3 regions of the Bacillus sp. AC266 genome follow, and region 3 is predicted to be linked to each of the others. Evidence: riboswitches for the same ligand, from Rfam matches in the RefSeq annotation. Region 3 holds a riboswitch; each other region holds the start of a gene.

The links. Region 3 has a riboswitch for lysine ahead of AC0IXC_RS21480 (amino acid permease). Riboswitches for the same ligand answer to the same signal wherever they lie in the genome.
Region 1: another riboswitch for lysine. It lies ahead of lysA (diaminopimelate decarboxylase); the one in region 3 lies ahead of AC0IXC_RS21480 (amino acid permease).
Region 2: another riboswitch for lysine. It lies ahead of AC0IXC_RS02105 (amino acid permease); the one in region 3 lies ahead of AC0IXC_RS21480 (amino acid permease).

Annotation. Positions count from the first base shown of each region.
Region 1 is NZ_CEEDEC010000003.1:483,786-495,017, forward strand. It holds gene lysA (diaminopimelate decarboxylase) at 1-1,164, opposite strand, end outside; lysine riboswitch at 1,345-1,526, opposite strand; gene AC0IXC_RS15700 (DUF3888 domain-containing protein) at 1,616-2,011, opposite strand; gene AC0IXC_RS15705 (LTA synthase family protein) at 2,265-4,151, shown strand; gene pssA (CDP-diacylglycerol--serine O-phosphatidyltransferase) at 4,334-5,035, shown strand; gene AC0IXC_RS15715 (2-hydroxyacid dehydrogenase family protein) at 5,068-6,048, opposite strand; gene AC0IXC_RS15720 (YozQ family protein) at 6,186-6,350, opposite strand; gene AC0IXC_RS15725 (histidinol phosphate phosphatase domain-containing protein) at 6,419-7,438, opposite strand; gene hisE (phosphoribosyl-ATP diphosphatase) at 7,451-7,774, opposite strand; gene hisI (phosphoribosyl-AMP cyclohydrolase) at 7,785-8,090, opposite strand; gene hisF (imidazole glycerol phosphate synthase subunit HisF) at 8,087-8,845, opposite strand; gene hisA (1-(5-phosphoribosyl)-5-[(5-phosphoribosylamino)methylideneamino]imidazole-4-carboxamide isomerase) at 8,839-9,558, opposite strand; gene hisH (imidazole glycerol phosphate synthase subunit HisH) at 9,531-10,160, opposite strand; gene hisB (imidazoleglycerol-phosphate dehydratase HisB) at 10,161-10,745, opposite strand; gene hisD (histidinol dehydrogenase) at 10,745-11,232, opposite strand, start outside.
Region 2 is NZ_CEEDEC010000001.1:416,867-428,098, forward strand. It holds gene AC0IXC_RS02075 (cephalosporin hydroxylase family protein) at 60-683, opposite strand; gene AC0IXC_RS02080 (NUDIX hydrolase) at 866-1,390, shown strand; gene AC0IXC_RS02085 (class I SAM-dependent methyltransferase) at 1,472-2,236, opposite strand; gene AC0IXC_RS02090 (DUF2716 domain-containing protein) at 2,434-2,925, shown strand; gene AC0IXC_RS02095 (DNA alkylation repair protein) at 3,023-3,793, opposite strand; gene AC0IXC_RS02100 (iron-sulfur cluster biosynthesis family protein) at 3,827-4,132, opposite strand; gene AC0IXC_RS02105 (amino acid permease) at 4,252-5,718, opposite strand; lysine riboswitch at 5,831-6,023, opposite strand; gene AC0IXC_RS02110 (GNAT family N-acetyltransferase) at 6,409-6,858, shown strand; gene AC0IXC_RS02115 (sulfite exporter TauE/SafE family protein) at 6,899-7,801, opposite strand; gene AC0IXC_RS02120 (VOC family protein) at 8,009-8,806, shown strand; gene AC0IXC_RS02125 (aminoglycoside phosphotransferase family protein) at 8,821-9,759, shown strand; gene AC0IXC_RS02130 (metallophosphoesterase family protein) at 9,773-10,516, shown strand; gene AC0IXC_RS02135 (hypothetical protein) at 10,660-11,232, shown strand, end outside.
Region 3 is NZ_CEEDEC010000005.1:291,196-302,427, reverse strand. It holds gene AC0IXC_RS21495 (hypothetical protein) at 1-50, opposite strand, end outside; gene AC0IXC_RS21490 (type 1 glutamine amidotransferase domain-containing protein) at 301-816, opposite strand; gene AC0IXC_RS21485 (ABC transporter permease) at 1,099-2,298, opposite strand; gene AC0IXC_RS21480 (amino acid permease) at 2,359-3,783, opposite strand; lysine riboswitch at 3,930-4,111, opposite strand; gene gapN (NADP-dependent glyceraldehyde-3-phosphate dehydrogenase) at 4,289-5,728, opposite strand; gene AC0IXC_RS21470 (ABC transporter ATP-binding protein) at 6,357-8,117, shown strand; gene AC0IXC_RS21465 (ABC transporter ATP-binding protein) at 8,114-10,114, shown strand; gene AC0IXC_RS21460 (amino acid ABC transporter substrate-binding protein) at 10,418-11,215, shown strand; gene AC0IXC_RS21455 (amino acid ABC transporter permease) at 11,202-11,232, shown strand, end outside.

The sequences.
Region 1 (11,232 bases), on a different contig from region 3:
CCCCGTGCAAGAAATTGCTAGTAAATCAGAAGAAGCAACTTGCGGTAAGTTAATATCCCAAATCAGCATATCTCCACTTTCACAGCATTTCCCAGCAATCGAAACGAGTTCCTCATTCTTATCATTCCCTCGATTCGCCAACATCGCCTCATAACGGGCTCCGTATAGAGCTGGTCTTAAATTATCTGTCATTCCACCATCGACTGAAACATATTTCCGAATGCCAGGAATCTCTTTCACCGCTCCGACTGTATAAAGTGTTGTTCCAGCATCACCTACGATACTACGACCTGGTTCAATCCATATTTCTGGAAGCGGATATTCACATAATGTAAACTGCTCTCTTATCGTACTTGTTACAGCGTGCACATACGTTTCAAGTGTTAACGGTGTATCTGAATCCGTATAACGTATACCGAAACCTCCGCCCACATTTAATACTTTCATCACATAATGTGTTCGCTCTCTCACTTCTTCTAAAAATTGGCGGAGTACTTCAATTGCTCGAACAAATCCAGCCGTTTCAAATATTTGTGATCCGATGTGCGAGTGAATTCCTAGCACATTATAATTTGATTTTTGCAAGGCAAGCTCAATTGCTTGCATCGCTTGACCATTTGAAACACCAAATCCAAATTTCGAATCCTCTTGACCTGTTGTTATATATTCGTGTGTATGTGCCTCTACTCCAGGCGTTACACGGATTAATATGTTCACAAATTTCCCATGTTGCATTGCTAAATCATGTAAGATTTCTAATTCTAAGAAATTATCTACTACAAAACAACCGATATTCGCCTGAAGAGCCATAATCATTTCTTCTTCTGTTTTATTATTTCCGTGAAAATGAATACGCGATGCCGGAAAACCAGCTTGGAGCGCAGTATATAATTCTCCTCCAGAAACAACATCTAAAGACATATTCTCTTCACGAGCTACTCGGCACATCTCCATGCACAAGAACGCCTTGCTTGCATATGCTACTTGATAAGAGAAACCACTTTCTTTAAAAGCACGATGAAACGCGCGGCACTTTCCTCGAATAGACTCTTCATCGTATACATAAAGTGGTGTTCCGTATTGTTTTGCTAGCTGCGTCGTATCGCACCCACCAATTTCTAAGTGTCCTTGCCCATTGATTCGGCTTGTGCCGTGTAAATACATTTAAATTCCTCCCTTATTTCCTCTAAAACTCATAACCCCAATCTTCTATTCATTGCAGCACGCTTTTAGATAGACAAAAAACGCGCGGAACAATGTTCACACGCGTTTCTTATTAGGAAAAATATATATTGAAAAAATAAACGAGTTGTTATCTCCTCAAAATAAGAAACCGCATCAACATCTCCAAATAGCTCTTCATAAAATAAATCTTATGACAGTACTACATTTATTCAATGCAGTCCCAATATATGAATAAGATGGTTATTCTTATATTTCGGCAATAGTCCCTTTCAACCTATGATCACAGATTCCATTAAATCTCCCATAGCTTACTCTTTCCTATCGCGGCCTCTACCTTTGAGAGTAGATGAGGTAAGTCTATTTAATTTTCAAACATCTAATTGTTGCTATTAACAATACCAAAGGACCATTTTATTTGTCAAACAATTTTTTATATTGTTTTTTTACAGTTTAATTTTGTATCATTTGGTAAGCGCTTTACTGAAACCTTTGTCACTTCCCATTCGCCCTCTTCGTTATTAAATGTAATCGTTACCTTCTCAAATGGTGGAACAATTTTCCCACCAACCTGTTCATACTTCGTTACTTCAATACTCGCTTGAAATAAATATGTACCACTATACACTTTTTTTAAACTAATAATTTTAGGACATTGATAAGGCTTCAAGCTCCCATATTGTTTTTCAATTGCCTTATTTATTTTTGGAAATAAAACAGAATAAAGGGCATCTTCCATAAGGGGTGCATCATATTGTGCTACCGACACACTCGGTAAAGCAAAAAGTATAACACTACTGCATACTATAAAATATAATAATTTTCGCATTATAACCTCCGTTTTATTACTCGATTCTTTTTGCGCACGATAATTATCATACATAGAAACTCCGTTTTATTGTCTCCCACTGCCCTTTTTCTACTCAATTATTATAAAAAAGCCCACAACTCTCTTTTATTTTCGTATAATGATACTCATAGTATAATAAACATAATAACAAAGGACTGTTCGTATATATAAAATGAGGCGCTAATCAAACCGGCTCACAAGAACCGTCATGCTTTTAGGAGAGGAGTATATTATGCTACAAAATCTGTTTCCAAAACTGCGATTTGCACTAGTTGCAGTCGTTTTATTATGGATAAAAACATATATTGTGTACAAGCTAGCATTTGATATTAGAATTGATAACTTCTTTGAAGAGTTTATGCTTTTTATTAACCCACTAGCTTCGTTACTTTTATTTTTTGGTTTCGCTTTACTTGCATCTAAGTACCGAAACCGAATTATTATTGTAATTAGTTTTATACTGTCATTTATTTTATTTGGAAATGCAATGTTTTACGGGTTCTATAACGATTTTGTTACTTTCCCTGTTTTATTCCAAACAAATAATATGGCTGACTTAGGGACGAGTATAAAAGAACTCTTTACGTATAAAACATTACTTTTATTTGCAGACGCAATTATTTTAATGTTTATTTCGCGTAAATTCCCATCATTTGGTGATAAAACACCCCTTTCTCGCTCTGAGAAGCGAACTTTCTTTAGCGGCGTAACAGTATTATTAGCACTACAAATTGTTGTTTCAGTTATATATAAACCACAAATGTTCTCACGCTCGTTTGATCGTCAAACTGTCGTGAAAAATTTAGGGTTATACACATATCATCTATTTGATATTACACTTCAATCTAAGTCTTCAGCTGAGCGTGTATTTGCAAGTGGAGACGGGTTCTCTGAAATTAAAAACTATACAGACTCAAAAGATAAACAAGTTGATAAAAACTTATTTGGAGCTGCAAAGGGTAAAAATGTAATTTTAATTTCAATGGAATCTACACAAAGTTTTGTTATTAATAAAAAAATAAATGGAAAAGAGATTACTCCATTTTTAAATGAGTTTATTAAAGATAGTTTTTATTTCGATAACTTCTATCATCAAACGGGACAAGGTAAAACTTCTGATGCTGAATTTATCGTTGAAAATTCCCTTTATCCGTTAGACCGTGGTTCTGTATTCTTTACTCATGCAACAAATGAATACACTGCCACACCAGAACAATTAAAGAAATACGGATATTCTTCTGCTGTCTTCCATTCAAACGATAAAACGTTTTGGAATCGTGACGTAATGTATCCTGCGCTTGGATATGATCGTTACTTTAATTTAAATGATTACGTAGGAACGGAACAAATGTCTGTCGGTTGGGGATTAAAAGATAAAGAGTTCTTTGAGCAATCTATTCCAAAGTTAAAATCTTTACCACAACCGTTCTATACAAAATTCATTACGTTAACAAACCATTTTCCATTTCTTCTAAATCCAGAAGATCAATATGTTGATGAATTTAATTCCGAAAGTGGTGTTTTAAATCGCTACTTCCCAACCGTTCGTTACACGGATGAAGCTCTTAAATTATTTATTAAACAATTGAAAGACGAAGGACTATATGATAATTCCGTTATTGTCATTTATGGTGATCATTACGGCATTTCTGAAAACCATAATACAGCTATGGCTCAGTTCCTTGGGAAAGACGCTATTACACCGTTTGATTCTATGCAATTACAACGCGTCCCTCTCATTATTCATGTGCCTGGCCAAGAAGGAAAAGTCATCTCTAAAGTATCTGGTCAAATTGATATTAAACCAACGTTACTTCATTTACTTGGTATTAAAACAAATCAATCCGTAGAATTTGGAACAGACTTATTTACGAAAGAAAAAGACCCTCTTATGGTAATGCGGGACGGCAGTTTTGTTTCGGAAGATTATGTTTATACAAAAAATATGTGCTATAAAAGAAGCACAGGTGAAGAAGCTGATTTAACACTATGTCAGCCTTATATTGAAAAAGCAAAAACAGAATTAAAATTATCCGACAAACTCATTTATGGAGATTTATTAAGATTTGATCCTAACAATCGATATAAAACCGGAACGATGACAACGAAATTTGAATAGTGTAGGAAGCAACTTTACAAAAGTTGCTTCCTTTTTTTACTTATTTTTCAAATTTCTCTTCTATACAATCTTTCACAAATTGGGAATTTTTTTCGTATGAGAAAGAAATTTATGGTATGATAAAATAAGTAAACTTTCATACACTAATTAAGAATTTATAACAGAAAGCAAGGGATCAGATTTTGTATAGAGCAGCTATTCCAAACTTATTTACGCTCGGGAATTTATATAGCGGATTTTTGTCAATCGGCTATGCATCTTTAGGATATTATAAATCAGCTGCTATTTTAGTACTGATCGGGATGATGTTAGATAGTCTTGATGGTCGTGTCGCTCGTTTATTACGCGTTGATTCACAAATGGGAAAAGAGCTTGATTCACTAGCGGATGTTGTAACATTTGGCGCAGCACCTGCTGTTTTAATGTATTACACATCTTTTTCCAACTATGGAATCATTGGACTATACATAGCGGGATTATTCCCTCTGTTCGGAGCATATCGCTTAGCACGATTTAATGTAACGCCATCATCTACTTCTATGAAATATTTCACTGGAGTTCCGATTACTGCAGCAGGAGGGCTTGTTGCTTTCTTAACATTATTTTCACATACCATTCCAAAAATTGTTCTCATTACCGTATTCGTAACGTTCGCATTTTTAATGGTGAGCCGTGTTCGTATCCCAAGTTTAAAAGATGTACCAATTCCACGATATAGCATAATTATTACACTATTTTTAGTTGGAATTATTATCACAATGTACCAAACAAGTTTTGGCAACATTTCTGTTTTCTTATTCATTGCCATTCCACTATACATTTTGTATATGTTATCTCAATTTATTAGACAAAGACCTTCTAAAAAAGCGAATAAAGAAAAATAAAAAAACCTTCCGAAATACGGAAGGTTTCTTTTTTATTTTGTAACTAATACTTTTTGATTTACAGGTGTTACAGGTTCTTCACCATTTAATACAGCTAAAATATTTCTTACTGCCATTTCAGCCATTGCATCACGTGTTTCGAATGTTGCATTCCCCACGTGAGGAGCAAGTACTACATTCTTTAATCCTTTTAGCTCTTCTGTAATTTTCGGTTCAAATTCAAATACGTCAAGAGCTGCACCTTCAATTTCATTCGTTTTTAGTGCATGAGCAAGTGCTGATTCATTCATAATTGGTCCACGTGAAGCATTTATAATATATGCTGTTTTCTTCATCATTTTAAACTGTTCTTCATCAATCATATGATGTAATTTCGGATTATAAGCACAGTTAATTGTAATAAAGTCCGCTGTTTGTAATAATTCTTCCAACGTTACGTATGTCGCTTCCAGTTCACTTTCAGCTTCAGGCTTTCGATTTGGTCCTGTATATAAAACATTCATTCCAAATGCTCTCGCACGCTTTGCAACTGCCTTCCCGATTTCTCCAAGGCCAATAATTCCGATTGTCTTACCGTGTACTTCGCGGCCCAAGAAGAATAACGGTGCCCATCCGTTAAATCCAGTTGTACGACATAACGTATCACCTTCAGGAATTCTACGTGCAGCTGCTAAAAGAAGTGCAAATGTTAATTCTGCTGTCGCTTCAGTTGATACTTTCGGTGTATTCGTTACCGCAATTCCTTTTTCTCCTGCATATGTGTAATCAATATTATCGTAACCAGCACCATAATTTGCGATAATTTTCAAGTTTGGTGCTGCGTCAATAACCTCTTTCGATACCTTCGTAGAAAGTAAGCTTAAAAGTGCATCTTTATCTTTTACACGTTCTGCTAACTCTTCTACACTAATTAATTCTTCTTTATTGTACATTTCTACATCATGATTTTTCAATAATTCTAATCCGATTTCTGGAATTTTCCCTGCTACTAATATTTTCGCCACTACTAACACCTCTTCTATACAAAATATGATATCTCTTATATTTCATTGTAAGAAATCTACATATAAAAACCAAGGAATTTGATTATAGTTTTGAAAATCGACACTTTTCCCCATAAAAAAAGAGGAGATGCAACTCTCCCCTCTTTTTACGCTTTTTCTTGCGATTCTTTCCCAAGCTTCGCATCGATTGTTCCTTCTGCAACTGTATCGCTAATTTGTTCCTCAATAACTGAGTTAGCAGTATTATTTGTTTTAGAAGTATAGGCTTGATCTGCCGCTTGTACGTTTTGTTTATTTTGTTGTTTCACCATTTTTCATCCTCCTTTTCATTCTTTCTTATTTTGAACAAAAAGGGTGATTTTCATCAAAAAATCGTGTTTCATTTTGAAATTATTACTTCTTCTTCAAGCAATCTCATCGTTCTTACTCGTTTCGTAAATGTAGCTATGTGAGAAATATCATGATTGCGTAATGTCTTTATATTCTCTTCCACATACTTTCCTAAATCATTCGGATAATGGGCATCTGAGGATAGAGTAATCGGAACTCCATGCTTAGCTAATACTTGTAAATAAAGCGGACTTGGGCACATTTCGCGCACAGGATATCGATAGTACAATCCCGCATTTATTTCTGTTGCTGTATTTGTTTCCACTAACGCACGAGCAATTTCCTTATAATAAGAAAGCTGTTCATTCTCATCTAACCGGTAATTAAATACTTTTATGTTATCGAGGTGAGCTATAATATCAAAAAGCTCGGAACGAACAGCACTTTCAACTGTAGCGAAAAACGTGTGATATAAAGTATGTAACTCATGCGTACCAAAATACTCTTTCGTATCTGGATTATCAAATCCCCATCCATCTATAAAATGGACCGAACCGATTACATAATCAAAGTCTCCTAATGCTAGTAAACCTTTTAACTCTTGTTCACCCCCGATAAAATAATCCGCTTCAATTCCAAGTTTGAGCGTTATCCCTCGTTTACTCCATCGCTCTTTTGCCTCTTCAATCGCCTTTGTAAAATCATAAATAGACGTTACTCTTACTTGATCTAACCATTCTTTTTGCAGGCGACCAAGCTTAGAATCACTAATATCTACATACTTTTCATAATATCCTTTCGCTTCATGAAAACGATATAAATGATCGACAATACCAACTTCTTTTATACCTTTTCGCACAGCTTCTTCTAAATATAAATCAATCCATTTCGCTGTAAATGGACCTTCCTTCACACGTCTTTGCAGGCGTTCTTGTGTTTTCATAAGCCATTCCATAGAATGTTTTTCTTCTTTAAGCGGTTCAAAATATTGTAGCGCATCATTTATTTTAGCTAGCCACCCTATTGAATATGGTCCTTCTTCTAAATGAATGTGATAGTCCACTTTCATCCATATTCCCCCTTATAATGTATCTATTTCTCTTCTGTCCCCTACTCGCGAAAGCTTTCCATTTCTTTCTTTCACTTCTTGCATGACATCTTCTAATGGAATATTTTTTTCGGCTAATAGAACAAAACAGTGATAGAACACATCAACCATTTCTTTTACTATTTCTTCTTTATCATTATTTTTAGACGCAATAATTACTTCGGTGCACTCCTCACCAATTTTCTTTAAAATTTTATCTTCACCTTTTGAAAATAAATAATTCGTATATGATTCAGAGAGTGGATTTTTCTTTCGTTCTTCAATTGTTTCAAATAATAACTTAAGGATATCTTCCATATGTATCCCCCTATATAATTTTGTAGTGAAAACACGTTTTTTCTCCCGTATGGCAAGCAGGCCCTACTTGCTTTACAACAACAACGATTGCATCTTGATCACAGTCTAAATAAAGTGATTGCACATATTGGACATTTCCCGATGTACCTCCTTTATTCCATAACGATTGTCTCGAACGGGAATAAAACCATGTTCTTTTCGTTTCCATCGTCTTGTCATACGCTTCTTCATTCATATAAGCTAACATTAAAACTTCTTTCGTATCTTCCTCGATAACAACAGCTGGTATCAATCCTTTTGCAAAATTAGGTTTCATAACCGCACCTCAACGTTTGCTTCTCTTAATTTTCTCTTTACATCTTGTACAGTCGCTTCACCATAATGAAAGATTGATGCCGCTAATGCTGCATCAACTGTTGTCTTTTGAAATACTTCTATAATGTGATCCACATGACCACATCCACCTGATGCGATTACTGGAACAGAAACGCTGTTTGAAATTGCTCCTGTTAAACGAAGATCATATCCGTTTTTCGTTCCATCTGCATCCATACTCGTCAACAAAATTTCTCCTGCCCCGAGCTTAACAACGCGCTTCGCCCATTCGATTGCATCCATCCCTGTATCGACTCTTCCGCCGTTCACGTATACATTCCATTTATCTTCCTCTACTTTTCTAGCATCAATTGCTACGACAATACATTGTGAGCCAAAATGTTCCGCACCTTCCTGGATTAACTTCGGATTTCTCACTGCCGCTGAGTTTATTGAAACTTTATCTGCTCCAGCTCTTAGTAAATTGTACATATCTTTAACACTTGAAATCCCCCCGCCAACTGTAAGAGGAATAAACACCTTTGAGGCTGTTTGTTCTACAACATCTATAATCGTTTTTCGCCCTTCATACGTCGCAGTGATGTCTAAAAATACGATTTCATCTGCTCCCGCATCATTATATAATGCGGCTATTTCAACAGGATTACCGACGTCTTGTAACCCTATAAAATTCACCCCCTTTACTACCCGCCCTTCTTTCACATCTAGACATGGAATAATTCGTTTTGCTAACATAGTTTTGTTACCTGTAACACTTTTTCTAAATCAATCGTTTTCTCGTAAAGTGCCTTCCCAATAATGACGCCATATATGTTCATATCATTTAATCTTTTCACATCTTGAATAGATGCGACACCTCCAGATGCAATCACACGAATACCCACGCTTTTTTGCAGTAACTCTAATTGCTCAAAATTTGGTCCTGCAAGTGTCCCATCTTTTGAAATGTCCGTAAACACAATCGTTTGAACACCTACACTTTCCATTTGCTTCGCTAAATCGATGTACGAAATTTCAGACACATCTAACCAGCCCCTCGTTGCTACGAAACCATTTTTCGCATCAATTCCAACTATGATTTGCTCCTTATATAGACGAACCGCTTCTTCTAAAAATGATTTATCGTAAAGGGCAGCCGTTCCTAATATCACTTTTTCTACACCTACTGACAACAACTTCTCCACTGCCGCGAGTGACCGAACTCCTCCTCCAATTTGCACCGGAATACGTACCGCCTTGCATATTTTTTCAATGACAGGTAAATTTACTGACTCCCCAACAATTGCTCCATCTAAATCAACAACGTGTAGTATTTTCGCTCCAAGTTTTTCAAATATGATTGCTTGTGCGACTGGATCTTCATTCATCACCGTTTCTTTACTAAACTCTCCTTGATAAAGCCTGACGCATCGTCCTTCTTTTAAATCGATAGCTGGGAAGATTTCCATGCTTCTACCACCCCTTTGAAATTTTTCAACATTCGCATCCCAATTTCCCCACTTTTTTCAGGATGAAACTGTGCGCCAAATATATTTCCTTTTGCTACAAAACCAGGTACTTTCACACCATATTCACTTGCCCCATACACAATTTCATTCGGACAATCTGCATAATAAGAGTGGACATAATATACGAAAGAACCGTCCTCTACTCCATTCCAAAGCGATATTTCTCCTTCTTTTTTTAATTCATTCCACCCCATATGTGGAATTTTATAAGGAACTTTTAACTTTCGAATAACACCTGGCAATAAATTTAATCCGTTACAATTTTGTAGTTCCTCACTTTTTTCAAATAAAAGCTGCATTCCTAAGCAAATACCCAGAAGCGGTTTTCCTAAGCTCCCAACTTCTTTTAGCACACATACTAAATCTTTTTCTTCTAAAACGCCCATCGCTTTCGGAAATGTGCCTACTCCTGGTAAAATAACTCCATCACTTCTCAATATTTCTTTTTTATCATCCGTTATGATGTACTCTGTTCCAATATATTTTAATGCTTGTTCCACACTACGAATATTTCCCATTCCATAATCTATAATTGCAATCAATTACAACATCCCTTTCGTTGAATTTACACCATTAATATTGGCATTTTTATCGACTGCCTCTCTAAGCGCTCGACCGAACGCTTTAAATAAAGCTTCAATTTTGTGATGTGTATTGCTTCCGTATAAAATGCGAGCATGTAACGTAATATTTGCAGCATGAGCCACTGCTCTAAAAAATTCTTCCGTTAATTCTGTGTCAAAATCCCCTAGCTTCGGATTTGTTAATTCACCTTGAAATACAATATATGAGCGCCCGCTTATATCAATCGCGACAAATCCTAAAGATTCATCCATCGGTACATACGCTGAGCCGTAACGGTTAATCCCTTCTTTATTTTGCAATGATTCTTTCAAGCAAGTTCCGAGTACAATTCCAACATCTTCAACCGTATGATGAGCATCAACGAATACATCACCTTCAGCTTCAATTTGCAAACCAAATCTTCCGTGTCTAGCAAATAAAGTTAGCATATGATCAAAAAATCCAACTCCTGTTTGCACAGAAACATTCGTACTTTCATCAAGTTGCAAACTTAATTTAATTTTTGTTTCCGTCGTCTCACGTACTTGACTAGACTCGCGCATTATTCTTCCTCCTTAAACCTAATTTGGATTGCTCTTGCGTGTGCATGTAAACCTTCTTTATTTGCAAGTTCTACAATATGATGCTGTACACTTCTTAACGCTTCTTCCGTATACGAAACGAAGCTTGATTTTTTTACGAAATCATCGACGGATAACGGAGAAAAAAATCTTGCCGTTCCACTTGTCGGTAATACGTGATTCGGCCCCGCCAAATAATCTCCGAGCGGTTCAGGTGCATATGGACCAAGAAAAATTGATCCCGCATGCTTTACATAAGCTAGAGCATTCATTGGCTCTTTTATGTGTAACTCTAAATGTTCTGGAGCGATTTCATTTGATAAATGAAACGCCTCTTCTAAAGAAGGGACAATAAAAATTGCTCCATTTCTTTTTATGGATTCACGAGCGATTTCACTTCTAGGCAACGTCTCTAGCTGTCTTTCTATTTCTCTTTCTACTTCTTTAGCAAGCTTTATATTTGTTGTAA
Region 2 (11,232 bases), on a different contig from region 3:
GATTGGTGAAGGCTAATAATCAGTGGGGGATGGACAAAACTCCCCCACTGATTAAAGTTTCACTTTATCTTCTTTAAAAAACCTTTTGGATTAAATGATATGAAAAACTTATGTTTAGATTCATCGATTATGAAATTGCTATTTTTAGTTAAAAACTCTTCCACAGCTTCCATTGGGCCAGGGCCCCAATCAGGAAGGAGAGGATTTCCGTTAATACTTGTATCTTCTACAATAATGTAACTGCCAGTGGTTACAATAGATTTATAAAGTAAGAGTTCTTTCGATACATGTTCTTTACTATGATCAGAATCTAAAATAACTAAAATCACATCATCAGGTTTGCGCATACTTAATATTGATTGGACGGCCTGTACAGAAACAGATGAAGCTGTTAAATACGTAATTCGATTATGGGATGGCCGATTTGGTTGCGGAGTTATATCGATAGTAAGTACGTGACCTTTTCCAATTAAATCTAACATAGAAGCTAAAAACAGTGCACTACCACCGTGAAAAGTTCCGCATTCAATAATTAAATCAGGCTTTAATTCGTATAATATTTCTTGATATAAAAAGAGATCAGAAGGAAGTTTGCAGATTGGAACCCCGAACCAGTGTGTACCATGTAGCCAAACGTTGCTGTCGTAATATTGTTTTAGAAATTCGCTACTAATGTTATCGATTTTGAATTCTCCTTTCTAAAAAGGATTCTTTCATACGTAAAGAGTTTACGTATGAAAGTTGTACTATATATTATGTGGTAAGGGATTATAAGGCGAGTGTTTTCACGTGAAAATAAGCCAAATAACACATGTGGAAAATGAATTGCTTACAAAAGAAGATGTAAATGAAAGGAAATGATCGTATGTATAAGTACACAATTTGCTTCATTAGAAAAGGAGATAGAATACTTTTACTAAATAGAAACAAGAAGCCGACAATGGGAATGTGGAATGGTGTCGGAGGGAAAATAGAAGAGTATGAAACGCCATACGAAGGAGTCATTAGAGAAACCTTTGAGGAAACGGGAATAGAGCTTCCAAGTGTAACGTATAAAGGGAATGTTATTTTTAAAGTTAAAGACGAACCTTTGGGTAGTGAGGGAATGTATGTATTCCTAGCTGATTTACCAGATGGAGTACATATTGATACGCCAGTAAGCACTCATGAAGGTATATTAGAATGGAAGTCAATTGATTGGATATTAGATGGTGATAATAGAGGTGTAGTTAGCAATTTGCAAAGATATTTACCGACATTATTAAGTGAGGACAACAATTTAGAGCATATATTCATATATGATAATCGGAATATTATTGATTACAAAACTACACTTTTGATAGAAGATAATACGAAAAAACGATATGAAAAATATCTCGTTTCTCAATAAGAGAAGAAACGTTAAAAAACGAAGAGAAAGCCAAATTCTTTATGGGAATTTGGCTTTTTACAAGGAATGCTAATTCAAATTTTACTCTTCATAATTTGCTTTAATAATAAAGCGGTGTTGCTTCACATCGAAATATCCTTTTTGCAAGATGATCTCATGTATGCGATATAATTCCTCGTTATAGCTTTCTACTGTAAAATCAGGAATTTGCCACGGAATTGCTTGCAAGTAATAGACAACAGCACCGACATCATAAAAACGCTGAAGAGGGAATTCTTCTTTCGCTTCTAAAATAGTAAATCCATTTTGTTCTAATTCACTACATGCCGTTTCGAGTGACCAACTTGAAAATTCGCTATTCAGCGGTGTGCCAAACTGCTCATTCAGTTCCGCACAATCAAGACCACCGACTTGTTGTGTAAGAAATGTTCCATTGATGGAAAGACTTCTTTTCACTTCAGAAGCAGAATAGGATTCATGTTGATTCACAATTAAATCAAACTGACCATCTTGAAATGGTAAAGCAGTATCATCAGTCACTTCTACGACTATAACTCCTAAAGGTTCTAATTTCTTTCGTGCAATTGGGACATTCGGAGCATAGCCTTCAGTCGCATAAATAGTTGGCGGGAACGGTTGTAACATAGATAAAAACTCTCCGCCACCAGTCCCCATATCTAGCATTGATTCTGCATGCTGCATAAGCTGGAAAGCAGTGCTACCGTATGACCATGATAGGGGCTCGCTATTCATACGGCCAGTTTCTGAAATGAAAGAGAAATCCCAGCCGCTAAAGTTAGTCTTTGCACTTTCTAATAGTGCTGAAAATAATGGATCACGTTTCATATTGTTGTCCTCCTATTTCGTTAATAAATGATATAGTAAGAAAAGAAAAAGGGAGGACCTCTTATTAAAGTGGAACGGTTTTATGTTTCGTGTTCGAATAGATTCATATAAATTAGCTCCTTACGAGAATGGTTATTTATATATTCGGGAGTATCGAGTGAAAATCCTTTGAAATTATAGGGGAAGGCAGTTGTTTAATGAAAAATTGGATGGAGTTTACAGACAAAGAGTACGACCAAATATGGGATAGGGTATATAGTGATTTTGAGTTTTCGCCAAGTGATTCTACATTCCCATCATTTAAGGTGCCAAGTCCCTTTATAACATATGATATTTCTCATTACTTCAGAGAGTCGGTAGATTTAGATGTATATGACGACCTGGAAGAAAAAGCATTACTAGTTTTTAAAGAGAATACGGTATCGAATGAATATATAATGGCACTTGATTGGCAACATGAATGTTACTGGGTAAATCCACATTTAAAGTTTGATAGAAATGAATTTGATGAGTGGACAATCCCGATTTTTCCAAATGGAGATTATTATTTCTTTATTCAGAAGGACTTTAAGTGGGGCTATTTAGGGCATCCGTGGGAGGAGAGTATAACGATATTTGGAAAAGAATTAATAGATGCTTTTGATCAACATAAACCGGAAATGTTTCATAAGATTTTAAGGCAGGGTTAATGTTTAAAAGAGAAAAAACGTTTATACTTCCAAATGAAGTATAAACGTTTTTATTATTAGCTGTTTTCATATAGATTGTTGCTTTCTTTACAAATACTTAAAAACAAAAATCTTTTGGCAAAGTCCCACTTTTTATTACCGTTCTTAATCCATGTTTCATAATCCAAGGATTAACAGGATGGTTTTTATCGAGTAATTCTCGCAACCATTGAAAAACGAGTTCGTTATCTTCTTTCGTAATATCATTAATGTGATTGGCTACAGATTTTTGAACATACTTAGAAGGGTCATTCATTAATGGCTCAAGAAGCTTTAAATTATTTCTGAAGTCACCTTTCAAAGCTCCTATTTTTTTTGCCCAAGGAAGTCTTGGTCTAGTACCTTCTGAAACTAATCTCCTGATGTGGCTGTTTTCATCACGTAACCATTGCTGCAATATGTCTAAGGTTTCTTCATGGTATTTTTCAAGATAAGGACGAATGGCATATTCAGCAGTATTTCTTTTTGTTATTTCATACATTGCGTTGAATGAGGAGTCAAAATCGTTAAGCCCATATTTTTCAACGTATTTTGCGATAGGCATATACATATAACCCTTTGTAAATGTGCCGACTTCTGTTGTATTTTCTGGTCCTAATGTTTTCAGTAATATATGTATTGCTTCATTAAAATCTTTTTGTAATGCATTGTGTAATTCATCTGCTATTACTTCTATACGTTGCTTTAACTCTAAATTTTCAACTTTATATGTTACGGAATCTACAAAATTTTTTTTAGAGAAATTAGGAACGTGTTTAGAAATAGAATCAGCCATTTTTTCTGCTAATTCTTCGTTAAATAAAAATTTTAACGGAACATATTTACCCATTTTTTCACCCCATTGGTCGGATAAAAACAATGTTTATTTTTTAATCGACAACCCATACACCAACGTCTCACTTGGAGTCGTAATACTAAAACCAGTTGTTTTATAATCAAGTTTTAACGTACCACCAGTGTAGTCTTTCGTGAATGAGTCCATTTGTATAATAAGCTGTTCATCTTCATATACAACATCATCCGCATTATATGTATCCCAAATTAAATCAACATCAACAAAAATGCTGCAAGAGTTTGTCATAGTTCCTCTAATACGAATGATCTTTTTGTCTTCACGTTCTAGTCTATGTATAGCAGCTTTTGCTTCATCAGTAATACGAATGTTCATGTGATCCCAACCTTTAAGTGTATTTACTTTATTATTGCAAAAAGATAAGAAATAGGGAAGTAAATGGAATTGTAATAAAAAAACGAGCAAACAAATTTGTTTGCTCGTTTTGCTATACTCTATTTCAGTTCACATTTATCAAGTGGAATGACTTTCGTTTTCTTAGTAAATTTATAACCTAACCATAGTACTAAGAAGAGTGGTAAACCGATGTAAGAAACGAGTACACCGTTCCAGTCGATAGATGCTCCTGTAAATGCTCCGTAGTTTTGACCTAAAATAACGATAACACAAAGTGTAAATGCAAAGATTGGACCGAACGGGAACCATTTTGCTTGATATGGTAAATCTTTTAAATCTTTCCCTTGTGCAATATAAGCTTTACGGAAACGGTAATGACTAATAGCAATCCCTACCCAAGCAATAAATCCTGACATCCCAGAAGCATTTAATAACCAAATGTATACAACACCGTCACCGAATAAAGAAGCGATGAAAGCGACGCTACCAACTACTGATGTTGCGATTAATGCGTTAACAGGTACACCGCGGCTATCTAATTTTCCTAAGAACTTTGGTGCTTTTCCTTGGCGAGCTAAATCCCAAAGCATACGAGTTGATGCGTACATTCCAGAGTTACCAGCAGAAAGTACTGCAGTTAAAATAACAGCGTTCATAACAGAAGCAGCGAAGGCAACGCCCGCTTTTTCAAATACAAGTGTAAATGGACTTACTGTAACATCACTTGCTGCAAGGCTATCAGTCGTATAAGGAATTAATAAACCGATAACGAGAATTGCTAAAATGTAGAATAATATAATACGCCAAAAGATAGAACGAATTGCTTTTGGAATATTGCGTTCTGGATCAGCAGTTTCACCAGCAGCTACTCCTAATAATTCAGTTCCTTGGAATGAGAAACCAGCAGCCATAAATACACCGATAATTGCCATGATGCCGCCATTAAATGGTGCATCTGCAACAGTGAAGTTTTTAAAGCCGACAGATTCGCCGCCCATAATTCCAAAAATCATCATAAAACCGACAATTAAAAAGATAATAATAGTAACTACTTTAATAAGTGCGAACCAATATTCAGATTCACCAAAACCTTTAACAGATAAATAGTTTAAGAGAAAAATAATAGCTAAACAAAGTCCACTCCAAATAAGAGAAGGGGTATCTGGGAACCAAAATTTCATAATTAATGTTACGGCCGCTAGTTCAGCTGCAATCGTAATCGCCCAGTTATACCAATAGTTCCATCCAAGTGCAAAACCAAGTGATGGATCAACAAATTTTGTTGCATAAGTACTAAAAGATCCAGTAACAGGCATGTAAGCCGCGAGTTCTGCTAAGCTTGTCATTAAAAAATAAACCATAATTCCAATTGCGGCATATGCGACTAATGCACCGCCAGGACCAGCTGAATGGATAACACCACCACTGGCAAGAAATAATCCGGTACCAATTGTACCACCGAGAGAAATCATCGTAAGGTGACGAGATTTTAATCCGCGTTTTAATTCACCTTGTCCTTGTGTAGTTTGCGTTTTAGAGGTAGATTGATTTGTTGCGCTATTCATGTTCAACACTCCTTTTCTTGTAGGTTAGGAAGGAGCGGGGGAGAAAAATACAAAAAACCGCCAAAGGAATTAGGCGGAACGTTTCACAAATAACCACCCCATCATACCCTTCCGTTAAGATAGCACACCACGTTTACACGGTAATTTTGTAAACGTGACAGTTCTGTTCCTTTCGGAGACAGCCCCAGCTCATATTTCCAGAGAAGAAATATAAACTTCGGCAACTTTTCCTTTCAAACGGAGTCAGTGACATTCGCTGTGTCTCGTCCATTTTACTTTTAAAAGTCGCAACCTCTACCTCATCGGATTGATGAGGATTTATATATTGCTAAGATATTTAATATATGGCAATTGTAATGACTTTCTGAATATATTGCAAGGGATTTTGTTAGGAAAAGTCAAAAAATATCGGTTATTGTATAGGAAACGCTTGCAAAACTCCACCCGAACCTACTTTTATGTAACAATAAGCAAAGAAAAAATTGTTATACAAATGTTTCGCAAAAAATATTGAAAAACCCTTTAAAATTAAAAGAAAATTCAGAAAATATAATTCGACATAACTATTAAAAGGGGATTATTCCTTAAATTCGTTTCAAAGAAATAAGTATAAATCCGATAAATAGAATGAATATTCTTTTTATTTCTGATAAAATTGAGGTATTGTTTAATTGAAAAGGGGATATCATTATGAAATTAGAAACGGAAAGATTATATATAGTACCGTGTACAGAAGAATGGATTCAAATTGCGAATAATCAAGGATACAATAGTGGCCCACATATTGTAGGGCATATAGAAAATGTGAAACGAGATGTGGCTTCATTACCGTGGGGACCGTGGTATGTTATTCGGAAAGAGGATGATGTGGTTCTAGGTGATATAGGATTTAAAGGGAAACCGAATGAGCAACATACGGTAGAAATTGGTTACGGATTTATTGAGAAATATTGGAATAAGGGGTATGCAACAGAAGCAGTTAGTGAATTAATGAAATGGGCTTTTCAAACAGGGGAAGTGAAAACGATTATAGCGGAGACACTCCTTGATAATTATAGCTCCATTCGTGTATTAGAGAAATTACATATGAAAAGAGTAAATAGTACTGAAACGATGGTCAATTGGAAAATAGAAAAATAAAAAATACCGCTCGAAGTAAATCGGGCGGTATTATTATTAATTATGGTAACATTTGTTTTTGATCTTTCGGATAGCCGGCTGTCGATACGTTAGAACGATTGGAATGATTACGAACAGCAATAAAAATAGATATAATAACGACAAGACCAACTGCAACGTAAGAAAGTGAAATAATAGTTGGATCTACTTTAAATGTAGTAAGCAGTGTACGTATATTCGTAAAGATAATAAGTCCGCCAACGAGTACGCCAAGTAAATGAGAAGGAACGATGCGTACTAACCATGCGGCGATTGGTGCGGCAACAATACCACCAAGCATGAGGGCAAATACCCAAACCCAGCTTACTTGTTCCCAGCCAAGTGAAATGAAAAAGCCAATCGTTGCAGCGAGTGAAACAGGAAATTCACTCGTATCTACAGATCCAATAACTTTTCTAGCTTCATTTCCTCTTGCAAGAAGAACAGGTGTCGTAATCGGCCCCCAACCACCGCCGCCAGTTGAATCGACGAATCCAGCGAATAAGCCAAGTGGTACAAGTTGTTTAGCAGACATACGCTTATTTGAAGAAACAATTTGTTTTTGAATGATGAATCGTAATAAAATATAAACCCCTAAAGTAAATAAAAATATGGAAATGTACGGTTTAATTACATCACCAGGTAAATTGCTTAAAAAACATGCCCCAATAAATGCGCCAATTGCTCCTGGTAATGTAAGTCTGGAAACTGTATATTTATCAACGTTTCCAAATTTGATATGAGATGCACCAGAAGCGGCGGTTGTAACGACTTCAGCTAAATGAACTGATGCGGAAGCTACAGCTGGTGCGATACCAAACATTAATAATAGTGAGGTAGACGTTACCCCGTACGCCATACCAAGTGCGCCATCAATCAATTGAGCGAAAAATCCAATAATAGCAAAGACAATTAATTTCTGCATAAATAATCCCCCTGTAATAATAAATGAAAAAGACACTTTTCCCGTATGAGAAAAGTGCCTTTGGTTTTTCCAATCAGCAATAATTAAATTTGTTTTATTATAATACACATTAATCGTATAAATCAACTGGGTTTTAAAATTTTTTGAATTGAACGAAAGAAAAATAAAATATACAATAAAAGGATGGAGAGAAAGGGGAGAAAGACTATGTTAGCATTTGATCATCTCGTTCACGCAGTGCATTGTACACCGGAGGAAGCGGCAAAACAAATGCAGGAGCATGGATTTCATACTGCATTAGGCGGTGAGCATACGACTTGGGGTACTTGGAATAGTTTATGTTATTTTGATTTATCATATATAGAATTTTTAGCAGTTCAGCATGAAGAAAAAGCGAAAGAAGCAGAAAATCCATTAGTACAAGAAACAGTGGTGAAATTAAAAAATGGAGAAGGGATGCTACAAATCGCAATTCGAACAGATGCAATTGAAGAACTAGCAGTTAAATTTAGTAAGCACGGCTTACATACGATAGGACCATTTGAAGGGAAACGGATGAGAAAAGATGGCCGGCTTTTAGAATGGAAAATGTTATTTGTAAAGCAAGAAGAGAATGGACCGAAATTACCATTCTTTATACAGTGGAATGAAACGGATGAAGAAAGAAGAAACGATTTACGTAAAATAGGGACGATCACTGAACATAAAAATAAAGTACAAGAAATTGAAACGATTCATTATACGGTGAAAAATGTTCGAGAAACAGTGCGGAAATGGAAAGAAGTAATGGAGCTAACTGCAAATTCAATCATACAAAATGAAGAATGGAATGCTGAGTGTCAAAGTGTATCGTTTGGTGATGTTCATGTGCAGTTTTGTGAACCAGTTGGAGAAGGGCTAGTACTAGAACGTTTGAAGCATCATGGCGAATATCCATTTGCAGTGGAGTTTAAAGGGGAAAATAAACGAGAGTATGAAGTGTTAGGTAGTTTGTTCGTATATTAATAGAGGTGAGTTTTGTGGAAGAAATGTTAAGGGAGATAGAAAGAAAACTAGAGTGGTCACGTGTTGTAAAATGTACAGCTATTACAAAAGGTTTTTCACATGAAGAGAAGTATAAAATTGACCTAGAGAATCGAGAAACTTATTTTGTAAAAGTGTGTGATTCTTCTAATTATGAACGAAAACAAGAAGAATATATGTATATGAAACAATTGGAGTTATTACATATTCCAACGCCGAAGTTAATTCATTTCATAAAACTTGAGGGATTAAATAAATGTGTTCAAGTATTTGAATGGACCCAAGGTGTAAATGGTGAAGAGAGCTTAAGCAAGCTATCGGTGGAAGAACAGTATAATGCAGGAAGAAAAGCAGGGGAAATATTAAAGAGAATTCACTCGATAGAAAGAGAAAGTGCAAGTAATAAATGGGAAATATTTAGGTGGAATAAGTATGAAAGGTACATAGAGGCATTAGCAGATTATGAGGTGAATTTTCTGGATTTGAAGCCAGTATTAACCTTTGTAGAAAATCATAAAGACTTATTGAAAAATCGGCCTATCACATTTTTACACGATGATTACCATCCAGCAAATAGTATGATTCATAATAATGAATTTATCGTTATCGATTTTAGTGGATATGATTTTGGCGATCCAATACACGATTTTTATAACGTAGCGATTTTTACTACAAGAATAAGCAAACCATTTGCGGTTGGACAAGTTCACGGTTATTGCGGAGGCGATCCGTCAATCCACTTTTGGAAACTGTATTCATTATATGCAGCGATGACATTCCCAGCGGATATCGTATGGACAAACCGAACTACACCACATTTAGTAGAGGATATGAAAGAAAGATTGAACCGAATTATAGAAGATCATAATCATTTTTCATCTTATATTCCAAAATGGTATCAATCACAACATGAGGATATAATAAACAATAAATAACGGAGGGATTCATTTGGATAAAATTGCGGTAATTTCAGATATACATGGTAATATTCCGGCATTAGAATCAGTACTGAAAGATATTAAATTAAGAGGAATTGAACGTATTATTTGTCTTGGAGATTTAGTAGGAAAAGGTCCGCATTCTAGCGAAGTAATTGAAATCGTTCGTAAAGAATGTGAAGGAACCGTAATGGGAAACTGGGATGATTTCATTACAAAACCGACTGAATTTGAATCGTTAAAATGGCATCAAAAACAATTATCAGAAGAACAAAATGACTATTTAAGAAGCTTACCATTTTCAATCGAATTTTTTATGAGCGGCAAACTCATTCGTATGTTCCACGCTTCACCAAGAAGTTTATATGAAAGAATTCAACCACATGCAACAAGAGAAGAGCGTATTAGTATGTTCGAAAATAGTGAGCTCACAGAGAATATAGAAGGGGAAAGAAAACCAGATGTCGTTTGTTACGGTGACGTTCATCAGGCGTATGTGCAAAATTTTAGAGGGAAAACGTTATGTAATGCTGGTAGTGTAGGTAATCCACTTGAAATTACACAAGCTTCCTATTTAATTTTTGAAGGAACATACAATGAAAAAGAAGCAGCAAGCTTTTCGATTCAACTCGTACGTGTACCATATGATATTGAACTAGCCATCCGATTAGCTGAAGAGTTGGATATGCCAGAAATTGAGGAATACAAACAAGAGTTACGGACTGCTTTATATCGAGGTTTTAAGGGGGAATAAGGAAAATATAAATCAATAAAAATATATCTATCATAACTTAAAATATTTCAACGATTTTTTTAATATATCGATTTACCAACAAATAGCGATAAATTTAATTTACTGCAATTATATTATGTAAACAACATACAGGAGGGAATGTCATGCTCCGAAAACAATACATGAAAGAAATTGCTGATCATATTTTAACGTTAAAATTAACCCATCCAATAAGAGTTGGAGTAAATAGTATAACAGCTTCAGGAAAGACAACATTTGCAAACGAACTGGCAGAGGAAATGAAAAATCGGGGAGTGCAAGTAATACGCACCAGCATTGATGATTTTCATAACCCGAGAGTGATTCGTTATGCACAAGGAAAAGAGTCTGCAAGAGGGTATTATGAAGATGCACACGATTATACAGCTTTCAAAGAAAGGCTATTAAAACCTTTAGGACCTAACGGGAATTTACAGTATGAAACGATTTCTCATAACTTAATAACGGACATGCCTGTACATAATACGCCGCTAGTGGCCTCGCCAACTATGGTGCTAATAGTAGATGGAACATTTTTATTGAAAAAAGAAATTGAGTATCTATTTGACTATAAAATTTTCGTAGATACAGATTTTGAGACTGCGAGAAACCGTGGTGCAGAGCGCGAGACTGAGGCTTTTGGAAGTTATGAAGAAGCAGAGAAAATGTTTATAAACAGATATCATGCGGCTTGTAAG
Region 3 (11,232 bases):
CTATTTTCTTCTGAGTTGTTTTGGGGCGTTGCAGGTGGATTGTTGTTCATAATAGAGCTCCTATCTTTTTTATTTATATGTGCGAAATCATTATTAACTTATGGATAGGAATCGTATAGTCATTTTCACTATATGAGAACTGCCTATGAAAAGTGATTAGAAATTTTGGGACGAGAAAAGAGGCTGTCTCAAAAAATCATTAAAGATGAAGAAATGTTTCATATGGTGTTAATTTTGTTTTTTACAAATAAAAAGGTTAACCAAAGTAGTTATTTAGCTACTTTGGTTAACCTATAATAACTATCCTAATATACGCAATGATTCTTCAATAAACACTGGGATGTCCTCTGGTTGTCTACTTGTTACTAGCTGATTTTGGCATACAACCACTTCTTTATCATGAAAATTTCCACCGGCATTTTTCAAATCGACCGCAATGGATTTATATCCAGTCACATCGCGTCCTTCAAGTGTTTGTGCAGTGATGAGTAATTGGGGGCCGTGACAAATAGCAAAAACAGGTTTTTTCGCATCCATAAATGCTTTGCTAAAGCGAACAAAACGTTCATCTGCACGAAGTATATCTGGGGAAAATCCGCCTGGTATAAAGAGGGCATCAAAGTTCTCTGGAGAAACATCATCAATACTTTTATCAATTACGACTTCACTTTTTCCTTGTTTACCGTGTACCGTTTTACCTTTTTCCATTTCAATAGTTGTTAATTCGTATCCCTTTTGATTAAAAGCTTCTACTGGCTCTGTGTATTCTGTGTCCTCGAAATAATCCGTTATTAAAATAGCAATTTTTTTACTCATTGCAATCAGCTCCTTATATTATATAATCGGTTCCAGAATCGTCCTTGAGCAACGCCTTTTATAAAGTGAAACCTTAATTCATATTTTTTCATTCCCTCCAGTTCCTTTGCCCTGTTAATTTAATAACTACCCTTTTTATTAGGACGTAAACATGTATTATCGTTTTTGTATGTAAAAATCATAAAATATCGGTTGTTTCAGTGATTCTTGTTTGAGGAAGAAAAATAAAAAAGCCAAGGAGGTAATTTATTTTTCCCTTGGCTTTTAAGATAATTCTTTTCGTTAAAACGAAGAAACGCGTCGCTTCGTTTTTGGTACAATAATAAATTTTATCCAGATTAACCCGATAATCATAATGATAAGACTATGTGAAAATTGCCCTGTAGCAATGAGTATAATACTTGAAAATACAATGAGTTGAATGCTTAGCAATATAAAGATTAAGCGGAGAAATTGATTCATTCGTTTTTCAGTATCAATTGGATATAATGCTACAATAATATTTCCTGAAAAATATTTCCACAGGGAACGGAGCTGCATAGAAATCATATATAGGACGATATAAGCGAAAGCACCTTTTACATATATATTCGGAATAAAATATAGAGCGAAAGCACCGATCAACCCTAAGCGAATATATATACCGAAATAATCATTACCGCGTAAAAATGCTAGTGTATGTAAATAGAAGAAAGTTGCTCGTTTTTTATGTAATAAAGGTTCAATCCAATTTGTAAGCCATTTTCTTTTATTTACTTGCTTATTCAGTTGCGGAACATCGGTGAAAATGCTAGCAAATTGATAGAAACGAACGTCCATTTTTTCTTCTTGTTCGATTATGTAATCCCACGGTATTCGTTTTGTAGGTTGTTTCTTCGTGTATAGAAGCAGGAAAGCAAGAAGTAAGAGTAGTCCGCCTAACACGATCACATTTGCAGTATAAAACAGCATGTAAATGATCAGGGCGTTACAAGCAATACGAATGATAAACCATATGCTTTTTTCATAACTATCACGCCATATCCAATGTATGTATATGTTCCAGCTCTTTAGAATCATTAAAATTATAAAGATTGTACATAAAAAAGGTACGGTTAGTTGTAATGATTGAATGGCAAGTGGTACGAGAATAAGGAATGTAAATAATAATGGGAAAAGCTGAATGATGTAATTATATAGAAGAGATTTTTTAAAATAAGAAGTTAATTTCTCTTCTAGTGCTAGTAAATAGACAGCATCGGGCTTTTGAATAAATGTACGTATTGGGCATCTCGTTATAATCGCTGTTAAGACGATTGTAATAAGCAATAGAGATATTCCTTTAGAAGGATCCGTTTTAAGAAACTTAGCGTAATAATATGCACCTACACATGAGACGAAGATGAAGCTATATAGTAAACCGTTAATCATACGTGCAAAGTATGTGATGGCATTTTGAATATGTTGTTGAAAGCGAGAGCTCCATAGTGATTCGATTGACATGTTTTTCACCTCTTTTTTCTATTATATATGTTTTATAAAGTAAAAAACGAGCAAATTGCGTTACGCAACTTGCTCGTTTTTCTTTTCTTTATTTTTTTTCTGATCACGATTCATTAATGGATAGAAGGCAAAGCCAATCCCGAATAAACCAATTCCGAGAAGAAATGTTTTTATATCGGATGCGCCGGTTTTAATAACCCATAGTGCATAGCAAAGTGCGATAACTGCAACTACACCATCCATAATTCTTGAACCCATTTCATTCTTATATGTTTCACCAGTTGCGACTAGTTTTAACTGGAAGATTGGTGAAACGAGATATGGAATGAGGTAGGCCAGTGTTGATACGGTAATAACGAATGTATAAGCTTCCGCAATTGTTCCTGATAATGTTGAGAATAAGAACACTTGCGACATAATGTTTGTTAATCGTAGTGAATGAATTGGACTTCCTTTTTTATTCGTTTTTGCGAAGAAGGAAGGGAAGAAACCTTCTTTTGCTGCTTGATAAGGTACTTCTGAGCTTAATAAAATCCAGCCTAATATTGAACCGAATAGGGAAGTAAGAGCAAGTAATGCCATAAGTTTCCCGCCGCCATGACCCATTGCAGCGTTTAATGCATCTGCTAATGGACGTTCAGAAGCTTGTAATTTATCAACGTGAAGTACACCCATTGTTAAAATTGTAATTCCTAAGTAAATTGCAACTGTGATAAGTAATCCTGCAACAGTTGCGCGTTTTACCGTTTTTGGAGAGGTAGCTCGGTTTGATAAAAGAACGGCTGATTCAATCCCGATAAATGCCCAAAGTGTTGTAAGAGCAGCTAAGTTTACTTGTGAAAGTAGACCGTGTGATACGCCTTCTTTATCGATCATTGGTGTGTACCATTGTCCAAACTTTGAAGCTTCGAACGCAAATAACGTAACAATGATGAATAGAAGGAATCCAGTTACTTTCGTTGTTGTTGCTAAGAAGTTTAGCTTCCCAGCTCCGCTTACACCGTTTGTTAAAATTAAATGTGTTCCCCAAAGTAAGATGGAACAAATAGTAAATGTAATTAGTTTTCCAACTTCTATATTGAAAGAGCCAATTGAAAATAGTAGTCGTGTATCTTTCATAATTGGGAAGAAGAGCGATAAATATCCCGCGAAAGATGTAATAATGGCAACGTTACTTGCCCAGTTTGCAACCCAATATCCCCATACCATGCTGAAACCAGCCATTTTCTTTCTTTTTGGTGTTGAGAATAAAGCATATGCATGACTTTGTGGTCCTGTCGTTAAATCAGGACGACGAATTGCTAAATTACCGAAAACAAGAGCTAGCATTAAAACACCAAACCCTGTTGTTAACCAAGCTAAAGTGACACCGAGTGGGCTTGCTGTTTGTGCTAACGTACTTGGCACCATGAAAATACCAGCGCCAACCATGTTACCGACAACGAAAGCTGTTAGTACCCAAAAGCCCCATTTTTTTTGTTGCATAGAAAATACCTCCAAAGTTAGTATAACCAAGTCAAGCGAGGAGATATGTATGTCTTCCTGATAAGGAAGAGAAGGTTCAAACAAAACAAAAAAAGCACGTAATTTGCCGCTACATGCTTTCTATCTTATAAGAAACCCACGACATACCTCTCGATAGCTCTCCACAAACGAAACGTTTGTGACAGTTCTGCACTTATTAAATGCAGACCCAGCAAGCGTGCATGGTGGACACGACTTACTTCGGCAATCATTCCTTTCTCATTTCTTCATCAATGCCACTACATCTCCTGAAATGATACTCTTAATGACTGCAACCTCTACCTCACCGAGATACGAATGAGGATTTATGTATTAAATTAACATGTTTAAGAGTAACAAATGTATTTTTATACGTCAATGGATATAGTAATAATCAGATTATAGAGAAGAATTTGTTATTAGGTCCCGGAGGATTTTAACTAAAAAGCAGCTGACCTAAATATTAGATCAGCTGCTACATATAAGATTAAACTAAGTTTAATACAGTTACTTTTTGACGAGTCATAGACTCAAGGCTCTTACGAATACCTTGTGCGCCCATACCTGAACCTTTTACACCGATGAATGGGAAGTGGTCAGGGCCGCGCTCTGTGCGTCCGTTAATTTGAACAGAACCAGTGTCGATTTTGTTAGCAATTGCAAATGCTTTGTTAATGTCTTTTGTGAAGACACTTGCTTGCAGACCGAACTCTGATTTGTTAGCAATTTCAATCGCTTGTTCGTCAGAAGAAACACGGATGATTGGAAGGATTGGGCCAAATGGCTCTTCCCAAGCAACTTTCATTTCTTCTGTTACGTTGTCGATTAATGTTGGATAAATTAGGTTGCGCTCACGTTTGTTACCGATAACGATTGTTGCACCTTTTTCAGCAGCATCGTCAATTAAACCTTGAACGAAGTCAGCAGATTTGTCGTCGATTAATGGAACGATTGTGCTGTTTTGTTCTGGAGATCCAACTGATAGTTCAGCTACTTGCTCTTTTAATAAGCCAGCTAGTTCGTCTGCTACATTTTCATGTACAAGTACACGCTTAATAGCTGTACAACGTTGACCTGAGTAAGAGAATGCACCGCTTACGATATGCTTTGCAGCTTCTTGTAAGTCTGCATCTTCACAAACGATACCAGGATCTTTACCACCAAGTTCTAATACAAGTGGAATCATCGCAGCTTTTTTCGCTAAATGTTTACCTGTATTTGTACCACCTGTGAACGATACCATATTTACGCCAGGATGTTCTACTAAGTAGTCACCAATTACAGAACCGCGTCCTGTAGCTACGTTTACAAGACCTTTTGGAAGGCCAGCTTTATGAAGTGCTTCAACCATTTTAACACCGCTAATTGCACCTTGAGTTGCTGGTTTGAAGATAACAGCGTTACCCATAATAAGTGCTGGTGCAAGTTTTGCAGCAGATAAGTTTACTGGGTAGTTAAATGGTGCAATTGCTAATACAACACCAAGTGGTGCGCGCTGAATAATCGCAAGTTTAGATTTAGATCCACCAGGGAAGCTATCACCCATCATGCTTTCACCGTGCATGTGAAGTGCTTCGTCAACTGTGTAACGAATTAAGTCAGCTGTACGAACGACTTCTTTTTGCGCATCTTTATAGCCTTTACCGACTTCTTTCATAATGATATCGGCAATTTCATCTTGCATATTTACGAGCTCATCAGCCCATTTATATAAATATTTTGCGCGATCTTGTAGAGAAGCTTCAGCCCATGATTTTTGAGCTTCTTTTGCAGATGCAATTGCTTCATCTACTTCTCCTTGAGTAATTGCTTGTACTTGCCCAATTACTTCGTGTAAGTATGGAGATGGAATGTCGATTGTTTGACCTGAAGAGCTTTCTCTCCATTCTCCGTTTAAATAAAATTTGTACGTATTGCTAGTTGTCATGATTAGTCCTCCTAAAATAGCAACTTGTAAGAGTGAGTATAAGGTGATTGTAGGTGGTTTGATAATATTTTTCAAATGAAATGTTTGTGAAAACGATTTCTTACTATTTTTTTATTTTGTATGCCCTTTCTTACAGAAGATTCTCTTATTTCAAACTGAATTATAAGTAGAATGCATCACTTTTATTTTTTGTGATAAAAGATTATTTTATTCTAAAGCGAAAAAAATAATTGACAGAATACTCAATAAAGTTGTAAGATTATAAATGGAAAATAAATGAAGGGGGTGTGCGTAATGATTGTAATCGTAAATGTAATGGGCTTAGCTCTGTTAAATGGCGGAAAACATTCATATCATTACGCAACCCGTGCGGATATATAGGACCTTTTTGTCTTATGAGAAGCGTACGTTGCGTATATCGTAACGTACGCTTTTATGCATTCTATTGCATATCGTCAAGCGGCGGTATGCTTTTTTTTGTTTATTTTCCTTGTTACTATAAAAAATCAGAATTTGGAAGGTGGAAAAATGTGATGAAATTGTATGGCTTACGAAATGTAAATGTGATGGGTTTGGATAGCGGATAAAGAAATGTGAATCAAACGAGAAAGAGAAAGGAGAGGTTATATTGTTTTCAGTATTACTAAAGTTAAGCTGGTTTTTTAGAGATCATTGGAAAAGGTATAGTATTGCAATTGGGGTACTTTTAATTGTAAACGTGATAGAGGTAATTCCACCGAAAGTGTTAGGAATTACAATTGATAATATTAAAACGGGAGCCTTAACGAATGAGGCGATTATGCAATATATTCTTATTTTACTTGGGGTAACGATTGGTGGGTATGTACTTACTTTCATTTGGCAGCACCAACTATTTGGCGGTGCGTTCGTACTTGAGAAAACGATGCGTTCAAAATTTATGGGGCATTTACTTAAGATGACACCGACGTTTTATCAAAAAAATCGTACTGGCGATTTAATGGCGAGAGCGACAAATGATTTAAAAGCAATCTCCATGACAGCTGGTTTTGGTATATTAACGCTCGTTGATTCTAGTCTATATATGCTTACAATCGTTTGTATGATGGGCTTTTCAATTAGTTGGCAGTTAACATTTGCTGCGCTTATACCGCTTCCGATTATGGCGTATGCGATGAATAGATACGGAAAGAAGTTGCATGAAAGATTTACAGTCGCGCAAGATGCGTTCGGGGATATGAACGATAAAGTACTTGAATCAATTGCGGGTGTACGCGTTATTCGTGCGTATGTACAGGAGAACGCTGATCAAGAAAGGTTTCATCATTTAGGAGATGACGTATACGAGAAAAATATGAGAGTAGCAAGAATCGATGCATTATTCCAGCCAACTGTAAAAATGCTCGTCGGTCTTAGTTATTTAATTGGTTTAGTGTACGGTGCATATCTCGTATTCCAATCAAAGGTGACACTTGGTGAGCTCGTTTCTTTTAACGTCTATTTAGGGATGATGATTTGGCCGATGTTTGCAATTGGTGAATTGATTAATGTTATGCAAAGAGGAAATGCGTCGCTCGACCGTGTAAATGAAACGTTAGCTTATGAACCGGATGTAAAGAATCCGAAAGATCCAAAGGTTGTACAAGGGCCAGATTACATTGAATTTGATAATGTTACTTTTTCATATCCTTCATCAATTGAAACAAATTTAAAAAATGTTTCGTTCTCATTAAAACAAGGAGAGACACTTGGAGTTGTTGGGAAAACAGGAAGCGGGAAAACGACGCTCGTTCGTCAGCTTCTTCGTCAATATCCACTCGGGGAAGGGGATATTGCGGTTTCTGATGTGAAGCTAGATAAAATTACGAATGATAACGTACTTGGCTGGATTGGGTATGTACCTCAGGAACACATTTTGTTCTCAAAAACAGCGAAGGAAAATATTTTATTCGGAAATAGAGAAGCGACTGAAGAAGAACTTGAAAAAGCGATTGAAATAGCTGCGTTTAAAAAGGATTTAGAGTTTTTACCGGAAGGTTTAGAAACGCTCGTTGGGGAGAAAGGTGTTTCTTTATCAGGTGGGCAAAAGCAAAGGATTTCAATTGCAAGGGCTGTTATTCAAAATCCGGAAATTTTAATTTTGGACGATTCTTTATCAGCTGTTGATGCTCGTACGGAAGCAGCAATTATTGAAAATATACGAACAGAAAGAAGCGGGAAGACGACGATTATAACGACGCATCGTTTGTCAGCAGTGCAGCATGCTGATTGGATTCTCGTTATGGATAACGGTGAGGTTATTGAAGAAGGCTCGCATGAAGCGCTCGTTCGAAATGGGGGCTGGTATGCAGAGCAGTTCGAAAGACAACAAGGTGAAAGTGAAAGTACGGATAGTGGGGTGAAAATATGAGTGTTTCAAAACGATTGTTTCAATACGCGATGAAAGTAAAAGGGCCGATTTTTGCAGCGATGGCGATGCTATTTGTTTTCGTTATTGCAGAACTCGCGGGTCCTTTCGTCGCAAAAACGATGATCGATGAGCATATCGTTGGAATAGAGAGACCCTGGTATGAAACAGAAAAGAGTGAGGATGCTGTTTCATATAATGGCGCCTTTTATAAGCGAAGTGATCGCTTTGAACAAGGTGAGCAAAAAGGGAAAGAAGTCCGAGTGATTCAAGTTGGTTTTCAGTACTATTTTGTACCGAATAAAATAACGCTTGAAGGAACTCGTTCTGTTAAGGGTGATGTGCTTACAGTACAAAGTGGTAAGGCAGTGCAAGTGTATAAATCGAAAGCCTTAACGAAAGAAGAAGTATTTGCGTTTTATAAACCAGAAATAAATAGGTTATTACTACTTGGCGGTGGATATTTCGCTTTATTAGTAGTCGTATCATTATTTGCATACGGAAAGCAGTTCTTCTTACAGAAGGCGGCAAACAAAATTATTCAAATTATGAGGGAAGACGTCTTTTCCCATATTCAAACGTTGCCAATTCGTTATTTTGACCATTTACCAGCAGGGAAAATTGTATCGCGTGTAACGAATGATACAGAAGCGATTCGTGATTTATATGTAACAGTGCTTGCGACATTCGTCTCTAGTATCATTTATATTATCGGGATTTTTGCTGCGCTATTTTTACTTGATGTAAAACTGGCGGCACTATGCTTACTCATCATCCCAATTTTAATTGTTTGGGCGATTATGTATAGAAAGTATGCGTCTGTATACAATCATAAAATGCGTTCGCGTTTATCGGATATTAACGGAACAGTGAATGAATCAATTCAAGGGATGCCAATTATTCAAGCATTTCGTCAAGAACATGAAACGAAGAAGGAATTTGAAGAGTTAAATGGTGATTATTTTAAATATCAAAATAAAATTTTAAATTTAAATGCAGCAACTTCGCATAATTTAGTGTCTGTATTAAGAAACATCGCTTTTACAGGTGTAATTTGGTATTTCGGTGGTGCTTCATTAAGTGCTTCTGGCCTCCTTTCTCTAGGGATACTGTATGCTTTCGTCGATTATTTAACGAGATTGTTCTCGCCAATTACGAACATGGTGAACCAACTTGCTAACTTAGAGCAATCGCGTGTTGCATCAGAGCGCGTCTTTGAATTGCTAGAGGAAAAGGGAGAGGCAGTAGAAGAAGAACGTATGCCTCGCTTAACCGGAAATGTGAAATTCGATAATGTTTCGTTTTCTTACAATGGAAAAGATGAAGTATTAAAAAATATTTCTTTTGAAGCGAAACAAGGGGAGACAGTGGCACTTGTCGGTCATACTGGATCAGGAAAAAGTTCCATTATGAATGTGCTCTTTCAGTTTTATGGATTTCAAAAAGGGAAGCTTACGATTGATGGTCATGATGTAACAGAGATGCCGAAACAAGCAACACGTGAACATATGGGAATTGTATTGCAAGATCCGTTTTTATTTAGCGGGACAGTGGCATCCAATGTAAGCTTAGAAAATGAAAAAATTTCAAAAGATCGCATCGTAAAGGCGTTACGTGATGTTGGTGCGGAAAGGTTTGCGAACAATATAGATGAAAAAATTACGGAGAAAGGAAGTACACTTTCAACCGGAGAACGTCAGCTTATATCGTTTGCTAGGGCACTTGCTTTTGATCCTGCCATTTTAATTTTAGATGAAGCGACTTCCAGTATTGATACAGAAACAGAAGCGATGATTCAACAAGCGCTAGAAGTTGTGAAGAAAGGACGAACGACGTTTATTATCGCTCATCGTCTTTCAACAATTAAGAGCGCTGATCAAATTATTGTGCTTGATAGAGGAACGATTTTGGAAAAAGGTTCCCATGATGAATTAATGAAAAAGCGCGGGCGTTATTACGATATGTATAAAACGCAAATGGAAGGAAACCAGAGTGCTTAATTTTTAGAAGAACTTGCGATTTTCGCAAGTTCTTTTTTGATAGGATTGTCCGCTTAGAAGTTAATATATTTCACCGGCTGAAAAACTTATAAATAAGTAGGTATTGTTTTACCTTTTTCTTTATAAATGCTATATTAAAAAATGTTACTTATTTTTTGTATGTAGCGTTATTTTTCCATTTTGTTTGATTATGAAGAAAAAGGTTAAACTAAATAAGAACATTTTCATTGAAAAATTGTTCGAAATTGCATACAATCAATATAGTTTTTAAATTCCTATCAGAATACTTGGAGGACTACTATCATGAAAAAATTATTTTCAGTGCTTGCAGTAACTACATTAGCGATTGGGATTGTAGCGGGCTGCGGTAAAGAAGAGAAAAAAGATACAGCTAATCAAGATGCATTACAGAAGATAAAACAAAGCGGTGAGCTTGTAATTGGTACAGAAGGTACATATCCACCATTTACGTTCCACGATACAAACGATAAATTAACTGGGTTTGACGTTGAATTAGCAGAAGAAGTTGCAAAACGTTTAGGTGTAAAGCCTGTATTTAAAGAAACACAATGGGATAGCTTACTTGCAGGAATAGATGCAAAACGTTTCGACATGGTTGCGAACGAAGTTGGTATTCGTGAAGATCGCCAAAAAAAATATGACTTCTCTAGTCCATATATTTCTTCTTCAGCAGCATTAGTTATTGCGAAAGATAAAGATAAACCTGCTACATTTGCTGACGTAAAAGGATTAAAAGCAGCACAATCTTTAACAAGTAACTACGCAGATATTGCTAAGAAAAATGGTGCGGAAATCACAGGTGTAGAAGGATTTAGCCAAGCAGCAGAATTATTAAGTTCTGGCCGCGTTGATTTCACAATCAATGATAAATTATCAGTGTTAAACTATTTAGAAACGAAAAAAGATGCAAAAATTAAAATTGTAGATACAGAAAAAGAAGCGTCACAAAGTGGATTCTTATTCCGTAAAGGTAGCGACAAACTTGTCCAAGAAGTAAATAAAGCGTTAGAAGATATGAAAAAAGATGGTACGTACGATAAAATAACGAAAAAATGGTTCGGTGAAAATGTATCTAAGTAGCGCATTGATGTCAGATC